DNA from 4 places in the Streptomyces sp. NBC_01241 genome. Region 1 is predicted to be linked to each of the others. Evidence: riboswitches for the same ligand, from Rfam matches in the RefSeq annotation. Region 1 holds a riboswitch; each other region holds the start of a gene.
The links. A riboswitch is a leader RNA that binds a small molecule or an ion and turns the genes downstream of it on or off. The one in region 1 is predicted to bind cyclic di-AMP.
Positions count from the first base shown of each region.

Region 1 (4,158 bases):
TGACGAAGAGGTCGTCGCCGACGATCTGCACCTTGGCGCCGAGCCTGTCGGTGATGACCTTCCAGCCGGCCCAGTCGTCCTCGTACAGCGGGTCCTCGATGGAGACCAGCGGGTACGCGGAGACGAGCTCCTCGTAGTACTCCGTCATCTCGGCGGCCGAGCGGGACTTGCCCTCGAACTCGTACGAACCGTCCTTGTAGAACTCGGACGCGGCGACGTCGAGCGCGAGCGCGATGTCCTTGCCCGGGACGTAGCCGGCTTCCTTGATGGCCTCGACGATGAGGTCGAGGGCGGCGCGGTTCGACTCCAGGTTCGGCGCGAAGCCGCCCTCGTCGCCGAGACCGGTCGAAAGTCCCTTGGTCTTCAGGACCTTCTTCAGCGTGTGGTAGACCTCGGCACCCCAGCGCAGCGCCTCGGAGAAGGACTCCGCGCCGATCGGAGCGATCATGAACTCCTGGATGTCCACGTTGGAGTCGGCGTGCGACCCACCGTTGAGGATGTTCATCATCGGAACGGGCAGCAGGTGCGCGTTCGGGCCGCCGAGGTAGCGGAAGAGCGGCAGGTCCGAGGCCTCGGAGGCGGCGTGGGCAACGGCCAGCGAGACGCCGAGGATGGCGTTGGCGCCGAGCGAGCCCTTGTTCTCGGTGGCGTCCAGGTCGAACATCGCCTGGTCGATCAGCCGCTGCTCGGTCGCGTCGTAACCGACGAGCTCCGGGCCGATCTGCTCGATCACGGCGAGGACGGCCTTCTCCACGCCCTTGCCGTGGTAGCGGTTGGGGTCACCGTCGCGAAGCTCAATGGCCTCGAACGCGCCGGTGGAGGCGCCGGACGGCACGGCAGCACGGCCCGTGCTGCCGTCGTCGAGGCCAACTTCGACCTCGACCGTGGGGTTCCCCCGGGAGTCGAGGATTTCCCGGGCTACGACGACGTCGATGGACGGCACGAGGCATCTCCTTCTGGGATATGACACTGGTTGTGCAGGGTCACTTTGGCCTTGCGACAAGAGCCTAACCGGCCCGGCCCGCTCAGCCGGACGACCGCCCGACCCCTGGGACGAAAAAGGACCCAAGGACGCTCATCGTCGGACAAACCGTCAGAATTTTACTGGTCAGTAACTACAACAGTTGAACGATCACACAGAGCGGAAGCGTCACGCGGGGGTGGTGCGTAGGGGTGACACGCGGGGTGGCACGCGGGGTGGCACGCGACACAGGAAACCCCGGCCCGGCGCATACGGGGGGATGCGCGCCGGGCCGGGGTGCTCGGGGAGGAGAGGCCCTGGACTACTTGGTCAGGTGCAGCTGCTGACCCGGGTAGATCAGGTCCGCGTCCTTGACGATGTCCTTGTTCATCTCGAACAGCCGCTGCCAGCCGCCCTTGACCTTGTGGTCGGCGGCGATCTTGCTCAGGGAGTCGCCGGAGACAACCTTGTACTCGCCGTCACCCTTCTTGACCTTCTGGCCGGTCGGGGTGGTGACGGTCTCCTTCGACTCGGCCTGCGGGGCGGCGGAGCGGTCCGAGCGGTTGGCGGCGGGGGCCTCGGTGCGCTCGGCCTTCTTCGGCTGCGACTGCTGCTTCGGCGCGGCCGGGGCGCTCTGCTGCTTGGTGGCGCCGGAGTTCGAGGAGGAGCCGGTGTCGACGCCCGGGTTCACCCCGTCGTTGCGCAGGTTGCCGGCACCGGCGCAGCCCCAGGCGCCCGGACCCTGCACGGCGAGGAGCTTCTCGGCGGTGGCGATCTGCTGGGCCTTGGTGGCCAGGTCGGCACGGGGGGCGTACTGCGTACCGCCGGCGGCGGCCCAGCTGGACTGCGAGAACTGCAGACCGCCGTAGTAGCCGTTACCGGTGTTGATGGACCAGTTGCCACCCGACTCGCACCGGGCAACGGCGTCCCAGGTGGCGACGGAGGCGGCGGAGGCGCCGGTCGCACCCATCAGCGGAACGGCGACGGCGGCACCGGCGACACCGGCGAGCGTGGCGACACGGACGGCCTTGGACGGGCGGCGGTGCTTGCCCTTGCTGGAAAACAGCATGGAACTTCTCCTCACCGACGCCTACGAGGTGAGCTGTCGGGTTCGGGCCAAGTGAGTTGCCCGGCCGCACGTCCTAGCGCGCGACTTCACCCCAAGCCGGTCCTGATGCGTCTTTCGACGATCGGGCCCGGCGCTTACCTGGGTCCCCCGCTCCTGCCTACGGCGCTTTACGCGTCTCTTCCCTTCGACCGACGGCAGGATTCGGCGTGACGGTCGACGGGGCCCGCGGTGCGAGCGGTTCCGACCGTAAACATAGGCAACCCCCACTTTCAAAGATGGACACATCGGACAATCAGCCCTTACTTGCATGTGAGGAACCATCGTTTTCGCAGGTGGGAGGCGATACGGCCGGAGCCCCCGGGCGCGACACGCCAGTTGACGCAAAGAGACCCATGTCTCACTTACGCATAAGCGGACATAGGCCTCTGAACTGCCCCGATTTTTGGGTCTCTTTTAGTCGATTTTCAGACCGCCCTCATTCGGCCTTCACGCCGAGATCGAGACTCTGGCCAGGGAGAATGAGGTCCGGGTCAGAGCCGACGGCACTCTTGTTGGCCTCGTAGAGCGCGGGCCAGCCACCAGGAACCTTCTGTGCGTCAGCAATCGCCCAGAGATTGTCGCCGGGGCGGACGGTGTACGTGCCGTCGGCGGCCGAGGCGCCCGCGTCGCGTGCGTCGCTGTCGCCACGTGAGGCGTGGCGGCCCGACTCGCGGCCCAGCCCGCCGTCCGCGCCCCGGCTCGCCTCGGAGGCCGGTGCGCCACGGTGCTTGCCACCCGTACGGCCGAGGGAATCGGATGAATCACGCGCATCGGGCACTCCGGGCGCGTCGGAGGACGGGGCGGCCGACTCGGTGGCCGAGGGCCGCGTGGAGGACTCGGCCTTGCCCGTCGACCCGTCGGCACCGCCCGAGCCCTTCGAGCCGCCCTTGCCGTGCGTGGCGCCCTTGCCGTTCGTGGCGCCCTTGCCGTTCGACGGAGTGGCGCCGCCGGACGGGGTCGCCGACGTGCCGTCAGCCGGCTCCGTGCTCTGTGCCGGCTCGGGGGCGGGCGCGATCCCCGGATCGACGCCCGGCAGCGTCCCGTCCTCCGCGAGGCCGGAGATGACCGCACAGCTGGGCCAGGCCCGCGGGCCACGGTCCTCCAGGACCTTCTCGGCCACGGCTATCTGCTGCGCGCGGCTGGCGAGGTCGGCGCGCTCGGCGTACGAAGCGCCGCCGTACGCCTTCCAGGTCTCCTGCGAGAACTGCAGGCCGCCGTAGAAGCCGTTGCCGAGGTCGGCGCTCCACATGCCGCCGCTCTCGCACTCGGCCACCCGGTCCCAGGTCGTGGCGTCGGCCGCGTGCGCGCCGGCCGCACCGAGCAGCGGGATGGCGATGGCCGATCCGGTCACGCCCGCGGCGACGACGATGGCGGGTGCCTGACGAGGGCGACGGTGTCTGCCGTTCGCGGAGCCCATGGGGATGCCTTCCGTGTGACTGACGAGTGACTGGTGAGTCGAACGGTGAACCTAGCGGGACTCGAACGCGCGTCACAAGTCGATGCAGCGCAGATCACGTGAAAGTCACGGAGTTGACGGGACATCACTTCGTGTCGGCGCGGACCCCGGTGTGAACTCCACGGGCAGTGTGCGCAGTCCACGCATGATGAGCCCGCCACGCCACCTCAAATCGGCAGGTTCCACCGCAAGTCGCAGGTCGGGAAGGCGTCTCAGGAGCGTGGCGAGGGCGGTCTGTCCCTCCAGCCGGGCGAGCGGTGCTCCCAGGCAGTAGTGGATGCCGTGCCCGTATCCGAGGTGCTGATTGTCACTCCGCGCGAGGTCGAGCGTGTCGGGGTCCTCGAAGCGTTCCGGGTCGCGGTCGGCGGCGGCGAGGACGACGAGTACGGGGTCGCCTGCCGCGATCTCCTGTCCGCCGAGCGTCAGCGGCTCGGTGGCGAACCGCCAGGTCGCCAGCTCCACCGGACCGTCGTACCGCAGCAGTTCCTCGATCCCGGTCTCCAGCAGCCGGCTCTCGCCCGCGTCGAGGGAGAGTTGCAGCCGCTCGCGCTGTGCGGGGTTGCGCAGCAGGGCGTACACGCCGTTGCCGACGAGATTGACGGTTGTCTCGAATCCGGCGAACAGGAGGATGAA
Region 1 covers NZ_CP108494.1:3,360,242-3,364,399, forward strand. The annotation lists gene eno (phosphopyruvate hydratase) at 1-943, opposite strand, end outside; gene OG306_RS14665 (transglycosylase family protein) at 1,284-2,030, opposite strand; cyclic di-AMP (ydaO/yuaA leader) riboswitch at 2,034-2,205, opposite strand; gene OG306_RS14670 (transglycosylase family protein) at 2,506-3,486, opposite strand; gene OG306_RS14675 (cytochrome P450 family protein) at 3,592-4,158, opposite strand, start outside.

Region 2 (4,158 bases), 1.2 Mb from region 1:
TGCGGACCTGACCGTTCTGAACGGCACCGACGGCGTCAATGAGATGGCGGCGGGCGTGGTCGGCCAGGGGCTGGCGATCCTCCGCTCCCTGCAGCGCGGCGCGAATCCGATGAAGCCCCCGGCGGTCAACGGGAAGGCCGCTCCCCGTATCACCGACACGAATTGAGGCGGCGGGGTGCGGGGACGCGGGCTGGTCGCCGGGCGCATGGCCGGAGTACCGAGCGAGCGGCGGACGGGTGCCGAGCGGTCGGTGATTCGCTCAGCGGTTCACTCAGTGGCTCAGCGGTTCGCCCGGTGATTCGCCCAGTGATTCGCTCAGTGGTCATGAGCCCGCCGCGCATGCCGTACAGTTGTGTTTACCGACGCGGGGTGGAGCAGCTCGGTAGCTCGCTGGGCTCATAACCCAGAGGTCGCAGGTTCAAATCCTGTCCCCGCTACTGAAAAACCAGGCCCGGCACGCATGCAGCGTGCCGGGCCTGGTTCGTTCCCGCCATGGACTCCCGAAGGGGCAGGTCCGGGCGGTGTGCGAGCTGTGCCACGTACGTACCCCCATCGGCCGACGAGGAGTCGCCGCGCGACTCCGCTCCGGCGAGCCTGGGGTGGGGCGCGGTACCGTCCGCAGCCGTGCGCGTACCGGGCAGGAGACCACAGGTGTGGAAGCGGCTGAAGGGGCGCGGCAGACATGCCGAGGGCGGCACCCGTACCCGGCGGTTCGTCCGTGCGATGCCCGCCGTGATGATTCTCGGCGGGCTGGTGTTCGACTTCCTCACCCCGCCGACCTTCACCGCCATTCCGCTGTTCGTGGCGGCGCCGCTGATCGCCGCGCCGTTCTTCTCGCTGTCCAGGACCATCTGCACCGGCGTCGCCTCGATGCTGGCCGTTGTCGTGCTGCGGCTGTACAGCAACACGCTGCCGGACATCGTGCCGCTGATCGAGCTGCTCACTCTGGCCACCGTCTCGGTCCTCGCGGTCGTGATCAACGGGGTCGTGCGGCGCAGCAGTGAGCAGCTGGCGTCCGCGCGGGTCATCGCGGAGACCGCCATGCGGGCGGTGCTGCCGAAGCCGTCCGACCGGATCGGCGGGCTGCACGTGGCGGCGCGGTACGAGGCGGCGCAGGCGGACGAGTTCGTCGGCGGTGACCTGTTCGCCGTGACGGACTCCCCGTACGGGGTGCGGTTGGTGGTCGGGGACGTACGGGGGAAGGGGCTCGACGCCGTGGAGTCGGTGGCGGTGATCATCGGGGCGTTCCGGGAGGCGGCCGAGCAGGAGCGTTCGCTGGAGGGCGTGGCGCAGCGGCTGGAGCGGGCGCTGGCGCGGGAGGGGACGCGGCGGGGCGGGCTCGACGCGGTCGAGGGCTTCATCACCGCCGTGCTGGCCGAGATCCCGGCCGGGCTGTCCCGGGTGCGGGTCGTCAACCGCGGCCACCCCGAACCGATCCTGCTGCACCCCGACGGGGCGCTGGATGTGCTGGGGCCGACGGTGCCCGCGCTGCCGCTCGGGATGGACCTGGGAGCGTGGCCCGACAGGTCGGACGAGTGGGACCTGCCGGCGGGGGCGACCCTGCTCCTGTACACGGACGGCCTCTCCGAGGCGCGGAACACTGACGGGGTCTTCTACGACCCGGCGGCCCGGCTGCGCGGGCGGATCTTCCCGGGGCCCGAGGAGCTGCTGTCCGCACTGACCGATGACGTACGGCTGCACACGGGGGGTGAGACGACCGACGACATGGCGCTGCTCGCGGTCGTACGTCCCGCGGAGGGGCAGCCGGACCGGCGCAGGACCGTGAAGATCGTCGGTCGCGAAGGGGTGTGACGGGTGGGGCGGGGGCTTCGTGCGAGCCGGGTCGACCTTGGGTGCGGGATACCACCGTACGTAACCGAAGCGCGTCGCTCCGCATAACATTTGACGCAACGTCAGAAATCTGGTGGCCGCTGAGGGTCGATCAACTCATCCCATTCCGCCCGGTTGTGCACCGTAAAGTCCAGGCCAAAGACGTGAACGATCAGTGGGAACAGCTTGGAATCAGGCCCCGGTGTCTATTAACGTTCGATAACGCAGCGCGGTCGTCCCAGCCGTCGTCAGTGGCGGCACCGCGCGCGAGCGCCGAATTCCGCAAGGGAACCGGGGAACCACCTACATGGGGTGAATCGGACACCTGTGTCTCGTGAGAGGCAGAGGAGCCCGTAGGAGACCTTCCTGCTCCGAACCCGTCAGCTAACCCGGTAGGCGAGAAGGAAGGAAAGGAGTGCGCCCCCGTGGCGTCCAACAAGCCTGCCCCCGAGGCTCCCTCTCGGTTCAACCCCGACTTCGGTTCCGACTTCGGCACCGAGTTCGGATCCGGTTCCCACTCCGGCTTCGCTTCCGACTCCCCCTTCGCTTCCGACTCCGGCTTCGGCCCCGACTACGGGACCGCCTCCGACTACGGGACCGGTGGGACGGGAGCGGCGTACGGCACCGAGCCGGGCGGTGACTTCGCCGGTGACTTCGGTGGCGAATTCCGCGTCAACGGCGACGGTGAGCCCGAACGCAGCTGGGACGAGTGGAACCCCACCGAGGAGTCCGTCCGCCCCGTACGCGGCAGGCACCGCGTCGCCAAGCAGCGCAACGGACTTGCCCGTAGCTCCACGGTGCTCGGGGTCGGTGTCATCGCGGCGGTCGGTGCAGGGGGCATGGCCACCGCGCAGAGCAAGCCGCCGGTCTCCATCTCCCTTCCCGATTCCATCGCGGACAAGCTTCCCGACGCCAAGTCCCTTCCCGGCGTGGGTGCTCTGTTCTCCGCGGAGCCCGAAGCCGACAACACCGCTGTCGCCGCCGCTGCCGCACCGCTGACCACCGCCGGCCTCACCACCACCGAGGCCGAGCAGGGCACGGCGGACGCGGGCGAGGCGCTCCGCGCGCGCATCCTCCAGCAGGCGGAGCAGCAGCAGGACGCCGCCGACGCCGAGGCCAAGGCCGCACAGGAGAAGGAGGCCGCGGAGAAGGCCGCCGCCGAGGCCAAGAAGCAGCAGGACGCGGCCGAGGCCAAGGCCGCCGCCGAGAAGAAGAAGGCGGAGGAGGAAGCCAAGGCGAAGGCCGAGGCCCTGCGGCTCGCCAAGCTCGCCGCCAGCTACGCCATCCCGACCTCCTCGTACACGATCACCTCGACCTTCGGCCAGGCCGGCTCGATGTGGTCCTCCGGCTACCACACCGGCCTCGACTTCGCGGCGCCGACGGGTACGCCGATCAAGGCCATACACGGCGGCACCATCAAGTCGGCCGGCTGGTCCGGTTCGTACGGCTACCGCACGGTGCTGGAGCTCGACGACGGTACGGAGCTGTGGTTCTGCCACCAGTCCTCGATCGGCGTGAGCGTCGGCCAGCAGGTCACCACCGGTGAGACCATCGGCCGGGTCGGCGCGACCGGCAACGTGACGGGCCCGCACCTCCACCTGGAGGTCCACACCCCCTCCGGTACGGGCATCGACCCGATGGCCTGGCTGCGCGACAAGGGCCTCACCCCCTGATCCGCAGGCCGCCCTCCCGGTTCTTCCGGGCCGTGTGACCGGAGCGCTCCGCTGCTCCGAGCGATCCCGTGATCCGGTGGACCCGCCGCTGAACTCCGGCAGCCCTGACGCTCCCCCCCGACGTCAGGGCTGCCGGTCCGTCGGAATAGCGGGCGTGCCGGAATCCGTTGATCCATTTATGACTTCTCTTCGTAAGCTGGGCCCTTCCGACCTCCAGGTCTTCCCGCTCGCCCTCGGCGGCAACGTCTTCGGCTGGACCGCCGACGAGGCGCAGTCGTTCGCCGTGCTGGACGCTTACGCCGCGGCGGGCGGCAATTTCATCGACACCGCCGACGCCTACTCCGCCTGGGTCCCGGGCAACGAGGGCGGCGAGTCGGAGACCGTCATCGGAAAGTGGCTCGCGGCCCGCTCCAACCGTTCCGACATCGTCGTCGCGACCAAGGTCGGCGCGCACCCCTCGTACAAGGGGCTCTCCGCCACGAACATCAAGGCCGCGGCCGAGGAGTCGCTGCGCCGGCTCGGCACCGACCACATCGATCTGTACTACACACACTTCGATGACGAGACCGTCCCGGTCGAGGAGATCATCACCGCCCTCGACGAACTCGTGAAGGAAGGCAAGGTCCGGGAGATCGCCGCCTCCAACATCGGCCCC
Region 2 covers NZ_CP108494.1:4,550,129-4,554,286, forward strand. The annotation lists gene OG306_RS20320 (SPFH domain-containing protein) at 1-166, shown strand, start outside; tRNA gene OG306_RS20325 (tRNA-Met) at 364-437, shown strand; gene OG306_RS20330 (PP2C family protein-serine/threonine phosphatase) at 652-1,812, shown strand; cyclic di-AMP (ydaO/yuaA leader) riboswitch at 2,092-2,244, shown strand; gene OG306_RS20335 (M23 family metallopeptidase) at 2,256-3,503, shown strand; gene OG306_RS20340 (aldo/keto reductase) at 3,682-4,158, shown strand, end outside.
Region 2: linked by a shared signal. The riboswitch ahead of OG306_RS20335 (M23 family metallopeptidase) and the one ahead of OG306_RS14665 (transglycosylase family protein) in region 1 are both predicted to bind cyclic di-AMP.

Region 3 (4,158 bases), 1.9 Mb from region 1:
GGGTCATCAGCGTGATGACGCCGGAGCCGTCCTCGTCCTCGTCTGGGATCTGGTCGGAGTCGGCGACGAGCGCGACCCTCTCCAGGAACTCGGCGAGGGTGCCCGCGCCTTCCTCGCCGGCCTCTCCCCGCTCCTGCTCGAATTCGAGGGCGACGGCGGCGAGTTCCTGAAGGTTCTCGATGCGGGTCTCGTCCTGCGGGTCGGTGGACGCCTGGAGCTCGGCGAGATAGCCGGTCCGCTCCAGGACGGCCTCCAGGACCACCGCCGGGCCCGCGCCGGACTCGACGATCGTGCGCAGCTCCTCCATCAGCGTGTTGAACCGCTTGACGGCATTGGCCGACCGGGCCGCCATGCCGTACGCCTCGTCGACCCGGCGCAGCGCCTGCGGGAAGGTGATCTTCTCGCGCATCGACAGCGCGTCGATCATCGCCTCGGCACGGTCGCCGATGCCGCGTTTGGGCACATTGAGGATGCGGCGCAGCGGGACGGTGTCCTCGGGGTTGGCGAGGACCCGGAGGTAGGCCAGGACGTCCCGGACCTCCTTGCGCTCGTAGAAGCGCACTCCGCCGACGACCTTGTAGGGCAGGCCGACACGGATGAAGATCTCTTCGAAGACCCGGGACTGCGCGTTCGTACGGTAGAAGACCGCGACGTCGCCGGCCTTGGCATCGCCCGCGTCGGTCAGCCGGTCGATCTCGTCGGCGACGAACTGCGCCTCGTCGTGCTCGGTGTCGGCGACATAGCCGGTGATGCGGGCGCCGGTGCCGGCGTTCGTCCAGAGGTTCTTGGGGCGGCGGCTCTCGTTGCGTTCGATGACGGCGTTGGCGGCGGACAGGATCGTCTGCGTGGAGCGGTAGTTCTGCTCCAGCAGGATCGTGGTCGCGTCCGGGTAGTCCTCCTCGAACTGGAGGATGTTGCGGATGGTCGCGCCGCGGAAGGCGTAGATCGACTGGTCCGCGTCACCGACGACGCACAGCTCGGCGGGGGCGTCGGCCTCGCCCGCCGGGCCGACCAGTTCGCGTACGAGGGTGTACTGGGCGTGGTTGGTGTCCTGGTACTCGTCGACGAGGACGTGCCGGAAGCGGCGGCGGTAGTGCTCGGCGACGTCGGGGAACGCCTGGAGCAGGTGGACCGTCGTCATGATGATGTCGTCGAAGTCCAGCGCGTTGGCCTCGCGCAGCCGGGACTGGTACATCGCGTAGGCCTGCGCGAGGGTCTTCTCGAACCCGTCGGCGGCCTGACCGGCGAAGGTCTCCTCGTCGATCAGCTCGTTCTTCAGGTTGGAGACCTTGGCCGTGAACGACTTCGGCGGGAAGCGCTTCGGGTCGAGGTCGAGATCGCGGCAGACCAGGGCCATCAGCCGCTTGGAGTCGGCGGCGTCGTAGATCGAGAACGATGACGTGAAGCCGAGCTTCTTCGACTCGCGGCGCAGGATGCGTACGCACGCGCTGTGGAAGGTCATGACCCACATGGCGTTGGCGCGCGGTCCGACGAGCTGCTCGACGCGCTCCTTCATCTCGCCCGCGGCCTTGTTGGTGAAGGTGATCGCCAGGATCTGGCCGGGGTGCACCCCGCGCTCGGCGAGGAGGTGGGCGATCCGGTGGGTCAGCACCCGCGTCTTGCCGGAGCCCGCCCCGGCGACGATGAGCAGCGGGGAGCCCGCATGGACCACGGCGGCGCGCTGCTCGGTGTTCAGCCCGTCGAGGAGCGCCGCGGGGTCGATGACGGGGCGGTGCGCGCCGTCGCGGTAGTACGCCTCCCTGGGCGGCGGGGGCCCGTCGAATACGCCCGCGAAGAGGTCCTCCGGCACCGCTTCGGGTGCGGAGTCCTCGGGGGGCGGCGGGGGCTCTTCCTCCGAGTGCTGGAGGCCGGCCAGGAAGCTGTCGTCAAAGAGGCTGCTCATCGCTTGTCGAGTCTAGGCCGCCGCACCGACACACGACGGCCGCATGCCGAACCGGACCCGGACCGCAGGGCCGGCCCCACCCCCTGCCGGGCACACAAAGAGAGCGGACGCCCACTCGCGGTCAGGAATTCCGGGCCCCCCGTCCGCGCCCGCCGCCCCACTTCGCCGAGGTCACGAAGATGTATCGGGCATATCGAACATCAACCTTCACAGCAGCACCATGGGTTGGCTAGCGTGCTCGTCCGGGCGGCCCGTACCCCCAGAGGCGAACCACGCCGAGCGGGCGCCCACGCCGAATCCGGGCTGCCCTCGCGGGAGTTCGGAACCGGGGACCCACACGCATGTACCGGGGTGAATCGGTCCTTGTCCCCCACGCGGACCGTAGGGCAGCCTTCCGTTCCGCCCGAACCCGACAGCTAACCCGGTAGGCGGTCCACGGAAGGAGATGCCGGCCTTGGCATCGCATCGCAAGCCGCGCACCCGGGTGCGCACCACCACACCGGCCGTCGGGCTCACGACGGCGGCACTGGCGTCCGTGACCCTGCTCTCCACGCAGAGCGCGATGGCCGCCCCCGCTCCGAAAGCCGGCATCGAGGACGTCCAGAAGCAGGTCGACGACCTCTACCGGCAGGCGGGCACCGCGACCCAGCAGTACAACCAGGCGAAGGAGGCCGCCGCCACCCAGCGCACCAAGGTCGACGCCCTGCTGGACGATGTCGCCAAGCGCGCCGACCAGCTCAACGAGGCCCGCAGGACGCTCGGCACGTACGCGGCCGCGCAGTACCGCAGCGGCACCATCGCACCGAGCGCCACCTTCTTCCTGGCCGACGACCCGCAGTCGTATTTCGACCAGAACCAGCTGATGAACCGGATGACCAGCCGGCAGCAGAAGGCGATCACGGACTTCCGTACGCAGCAGACCAAGGCGGCGAAGAAGCGTGCCGAGGCGGTGCAGAGCCTGGAGACGCTGACCACGACGCAGACCACGCTGCGCACCAGCAAGCAGGACGTCCAGAAGAAGCTGGGCGAGGCGCGCGCGTTGCTGTCGCAGCTGACCGCCGAGGAGAAGGCGCGGCTCGCGGAGCTGGAGCGGAAGAAGGAGGCGGAGGCCCGGCGCAAGGCGGAAGAACTGGCCAAGCAGCAGGCCGCCGCCAAGGCGGAGGCGGACCGCAAGGCGGCGGAGGCCGCGAAGGAAGCGGGTTCCGGCACCGGTACGGGCACCGGTACGGGCACCGGTACGGGCACCGGTACGGGCACGAGCACCGGCTCGGACAGCAGCGCCACCACCAAGGCGGAGAAGGTCCTCGCCTTCGCCCGCGCCCAGATCGGCAAGCCGTACGTCTGGGGCGCGACGGGCCCGTCCTCGTACGACTGCTCCGGGCTCACCCAGGCGGCGTGGAAGGCCGCGGGCGTCGACATCCCGCGCACCACCTGGGACCAGGTGAAGACAGGCACCCGGGTCGCGACGGCGGACCTGCGCCCGGGCGACCTCGTCTTCTTCTACGACGACATCAGCCACGTCGGCATCTACAAGGGTGACGGGATGATGATCCACGCGCCGAAGCCGGGGGCGAATGTGCGCGAGGAGTCGATCTACTACATGCCGATCTACGGCAGCGTGCGGCCGGCGTAGCGATTCGCACGGCCATCGGCCATCGGCCGGGGCGCGGGCCGCCCCGCACTCCGGCCGACTCAGGACCCAGGCCTCGGAACCCGGCCCGGCTCGGACCCCGGCTCTCGGAACATCGGCCTCGGTTCCCCGGCCTCGGTTCCCCGGCCTCGGTTCCCCGGCCTCGGTTCCCCGGCCTCGGTTCCCCGGCCTCGGTTCCCCGGCCTCAGCTCTCCGGCCCGAGCTCTCCGGCCTCGGTTCTCAGGTCCAGAGCGTGGCGATGAAGATGTTGGCGAGCGTCAGCCCGCCCACGGCCGAGAAGGCGCCCTTGTCGACCTTCTCCTCGTCCCGCTTGATGTAGACCAGCGCGAGGATGACGACCAGGAGCAGCAGCTTGACCCCGATCTTGATGTTGTTCACGGGGTTGTCGTCGGCCTGGTTGAGCCCGACCAGTGCGACACCGGTGCCCAGCATCGTCAGCGCGCCGTGCAGCATCGCAGGGACGAACCGGGCCGTGCCCGCGCCCATCGCCTTCATCTGGGTCAGGAAACCGCCCAGCAGAGAGGCGATGCCGATGATGTGCAGGGCGACGAAGACATGAATGAGTACGTCCATGAGGCCGCAGCCTAGCCCTGCCCATATCACC
Region 3 covers NZ_CP108494.1:5,224,987-5,229,144, reverse strand. The annotation lists gene pcrA (DNA helicase PcrA) at 1-1,903, opposite strand, end outside; cyclic di-AMP (ydaO/yuaA leader) riboswitch at 2,184-2,350, shown strand; gene OG306_RS23480 (C40 family peptidase) at 2,349-3,536, shown strand; gene OG306_RS23475 (hypothetical protein) at 3,774-4,127, opposite strand.
Region 3: linked by a shared signal. The riboswitch ahead of OG306_RS23480 (C40 family peptidase) and the one ahead of OG306_RS14665 (transglycosylase family protein) in region 1 are both predicted to bind cyclic di-AMP.

Region 4 (4,158 bases), 2.1 Mb from region 1:
ACGTCTAGAGATCGTGAGATATCCGCCCTCAGCGAACAGCCAAAAAAGCCTCTGAACTGGGACTTTTAGTGGATCGCCAGGATCACGCTCCCACCACAACCTTCTGTACGTCCTGTACATTTTTTACAGGTGCTCGCGCAGAGTCCGCTCACGCGAATCCCGTACAGATCCCGGAGGAGAGGCATCGTTCATGCTGTTCCGTCCTGCCGCCCGCTACGTGCTGCCCGAGTTCACCGAGCGCACGACCAACGGGACCCGCACCCTCGACCCGTACTCCAAGCTGCTCGCCGAACGGATCGTCTTCCTCGGCACCCCGGTCGACGACACCGCGGCCAATGACCTGGTCGCCCAGTTCATGTATCTGGAACACGCCGCCCCGGACCGGCCCATCTCCCTCTACATCAACTCCCCCGGCGGCTCGTTCGGGGCCATGTCGGCGATCTACGACACGATGGAGTACCTCACCTGCGAGGTGGAGACCTACTGCCTCGGCCAGGCAGGTTCCTGCGCGTCGGCACTGCTCGCGGCGGGTGCTCCCGGCAGGCGGCACGCGCTGCCCGGGGCGCGGGTCGTCGTACAGCAGCCCGCACTCACCGAGCCGGTGCAGGGCCAGCCGTCCGATCTGGAGATCGAGGCGCAGGAGTTGGAACGGGTCCACGAGATGCTCACCACGCTGTTGGCCCGCCATACCGGCCGCGGCGCCGAGCAGATCGCCGCCGACATCGAGCGCGATCTCATCCTCGACGCCCCCGGCGCCAAGGCATACGGCCTGGTGGACCACGTCATGGAGAACCGGAAGTCGTCGCTCCCGCCGCACGGTGCGCGGTGAACGCCCGGTGCGACCACCGGAGTTGCCACCACCGCCCGCGCTGACACGCGCCGAGGGCGAGTTCATCGACCGCTATCTCGAAGTCCTCGACCAACTGGGCCGGATCAACCCGGCCCGCGGCGACGACACCTACTCCGCGCTGCGGGCCGCACAGGCACTGGCCTCACGGGCGGCCGCGCTGCGGGACGCCCTCACGTTGATGCACGAACGCGGCGAAGCACGGATCCACGCCGCCACCCTGGCCCGGGCGCTACGGGTGCTGGACGGGGAACGGCGGGCCGGACGCGTCACCGTACCTCCCGATCCGACGAGTTGATCAACCGATTTTCCGCCAGGCCGGCCGGGACCAGCCGGGCTCCCCCGCAACCCGCCCCGGCCGGGGGCACCCAACTCCCGTTCGCGACACGCCCGGTGGTCACATCGAAATTCCTAGCTCTTTCGGCGTAGAAAGTCCCTCTCGCGAGATATTTCTCCAGTTGCGCGCTCCCGGCGGGCAATGAGCGGAATCCTTGATTCCACCCCTGGTACGGGACCGGTCCGAATGAACGTCAGCGTTCCCGGAACCGCCGGCTCCACCCGAACGGGTCAGCCGCGAAGAGCCTCACAATTCGTCGTTTATCCTCGAAAATCCGGCAGTCGGTGAGTCAAGATCCGTGGGACGACAAGCCCCCGCCACAGCGACGGGGCGGTCCGGGCGGACGCCGAGTCCTGCCGCCGTCCGGATGTCTGGTCGACAGAAGTGGATCGGCAGGAGTGGAGGACCCGAGCACAACGGGTCGACCGGATCACCGGTCGGCCCTCGGGGTGAAGCCGCCGAGCGCGGCCGGGCAACTTCGCCAGCCCGAACCCGACAGGTCATCCTTCACAGGCGGCTGACGAAGGGTTGCGCATGACTGCGCAGGTTCATGTCCCGTCTCTGCTCGCCCGGGCCGGTACGGCCTCGGTTCTGACTCTGGCCGCCGTCGGCGGCACCATGCTCGCCCCGGGCGCCGCGACGGAGGCCCAGGCGGCGACTCTCTCCATGAAGGCACTCAAGGTCGCCGCGTCCAAGAAGGGATCGCCGTACAGGTGGGGGGCCACCGGCCCCAACCTCTTCGACTGCTCGGGACTGACGGCCTATTCGTTCAAGAAGGCCGGCAAGAGGCTCCCCCGCACGGCCCAGCAGCAGTACAACAAGACCCGCCACATCCCGGCCTCGCACAGGCAACGCGGCGATCTGGTCTTCTTCCACTACGGCCACAGCGTCTACCACGTGGGGATCTACGCCGGTCACGGCAAGATCTGGCACTCGCCGAGGAGCGGTGCGGTGGTCCGGCTGGAGAAGATCTGGACGAAACACGTCTATTACGGCCGGGTCCGCTGACGCGGTCTCAGCGCCGCTGACAAGCCCGGTGCGGCTGAGGACTTCAGCGCAGCAGGGGGCCGGACGCCAGGACCAGTCCCCACGCGGTGAGCGCCGCGCCGCCTCCGCCCTCGACGGCGCGGGCGGCACGCGGGCGGCGCAGCCGCCGCCCCATCCGTCCCGTCCGCCGTCGGCCTGTCCGGGTAACGGGGCGGATCGGGTGGCCGTTCAGTTCTGTACGGGGGTGCTCCATGGGAGCGCGATCCAGACCCTCTTGCCTCCGTCGGCGGTGGGGGTGACGGTCAGCCGGCCTCCGCACTCCTTGGCCAGGGAGCGGATGATCACCATGCCGCGTCCGTTGTCCTGCTGAACGGTGGTGGGCAGCCGCCGGGGCCGACGCGGGTGACTGTCCGTCACTCCCAGCTGCAGCTGTTCCTCCCGTTCCAGTCTCAGGTCCACGGTGAAAGTGGGCGACTGCCCGAAGGTGTGCTGGACGGCGTTGGTCGCGAGCTCCGAGACGACGAGCCGGATGCCGTCGGCGAACTCCGTGTCGGTGGCCAGTCCCCATTCGGTGAGCACCCGGTCCACGTATCTCCGGGCCGCCGCGACCGAGACCGGCTCGCTCGGCAGAGTGACGCTGGCTTCTTGATGGTCTGCCATGGCGAGCCGTCCCTTTCCCACCCGGACCGACTCGCGCTCGGTCCCGGTTGTGCTTCGCGCCAGATTGCCCTTGATGCTGCCCCCTCCGGCGGCGATCCACCGAGATATGCATATATCTGTCGCTCAATGCGGTGAACCCTGCCACGCAAAACCGTATGCGGGCGTCACACTGTCCGCTCGGCAGGAGGAGGAGCGGGGATAGGGAGGAAGGCCGCCGATCCAGCACGGTCCCGGGCTCAACTTCCCCATATTCAACATCAGTTGCTTCCGTTCTCGGTCGGCGAATATGCCGGTCTCACCGGCTGTTCTCGACCATGTGACGAGTAGCCGTTCGGTGACGGACGGCTGGCCGTGCGGGACTCCAAGGACGTGTCCAGGCCCCCACTGCGGTTCTCCGCGGCGGGGGCCTGGACCTCTTTCGTCTCCGGCCTGCACCGGGGTCCGGTCAGCTGACGGGAGCGGTCCGTCGCACGATCGCCACCGCCTCGGCAATCTGTTCCTCGGTCAGATCGGCGCGCCCGGTCAGCCGCAGCCGGGAGACGCCGTCCGGCACCGACGGCGGCCGGAAGCATCCCACCGCGATTCCGGCGGTACGGCAGTCGGCCGCCCAGCGCACCGCCGCGTCTGCCGAGGGCGCCCGTACCGAGACCACGGCGGCATCGGGGCGCACGGCGGTCAGGCCGGCGGCGGTCAGCCGCTCGTACAGCGCGCTGGCGACGTCTCGGACCCGTTCGGCGCGCTCCGGCTCGCGGCCGAGCAGTCGCAGGCTGCCCAGCGCGGCGCCCGCGGCGGCCGGCGCGAGACCCGTGTCGAAGATGAAAGTCCGGGCCGTGTTGACCAGGTGTTCGATGACCCGGGCCGGACCGAGGACCGCTCCGCCCTGGCTGCCCAGGGACTTGGAGAGGGTGAGCGTGGTGACGATTCCGTCGCCGCCCGCGAGACCGGCGGCGGCGAGCGCGCCCCGGCCGCCGTCCCCCAGTACGCCCAGACCGTGCGCGTCGTCGACGAGCAGCGCGGCGCCCTCCGCCCGGCAGGCGTCGGCCAGTTCGGGCAGCGGCGCGGCGTCGCCGTCGACCGAGAAGACCGAGTCGGTGACCACCAGTGCACGGCCGTCGTGCGTCTGCAGGGCCTTGCGTACGGCGTCGGGGTCGGCGTGCGGCACGACGGCGGTCCCGGCCCGGGAGAGCCGGCAACCGTCCACGATCGAGGCGTGGTTGCCCGCGTCGGAAACGATCAGCGAGCCGCGGCCGGTGAGCGCGGTGAGGGCAGCGAGATTGGCCGCATAGCCCGATGACAGGACCAGGGCCGCCTCGAACCCGCAGAATTC
Region 4 covers NZ_CP108494.1:1,240,547-1,244,704, forward strand. The annotation lists gene OG306_RS05125 (ATP-dependent Clp protease proteolytic subunit) at 194-829, shown strand; gene OG306_RS05130 (hypothetical protein) at 837-1,145, shown strand; cyclic di-AMP (ydaO/yuaA leader) riboswitch at 1,551-1,715, shown strand; gene OG306_RS05135 (C40 family peptidase) at 1,719-2,192, shown strand; partial or broken gene OG306_RS05140 (LysE family translocator) at 2,236-2,349, opposite strand; gene OG306_RS05145 (ATP-binding protein) at 2,400-2,831, opposite strand; gene OG306_RS05150 (DUF397 domain-containing protein) at 3,183-3,284, shown strand; gene OG306_RS05155 (8-amino-7-oxononanoate synthase) at 3,277-4,158, opposite strand, start outside.
Region 4: linked by a shared signal. The riboswitch ahead of OG306_RS05135 (C40 family peptidase) and the one ahead of OG306_RS14665 (transglycosylase family protein) in region 1 are both predicted to bind cyclic di-AMP.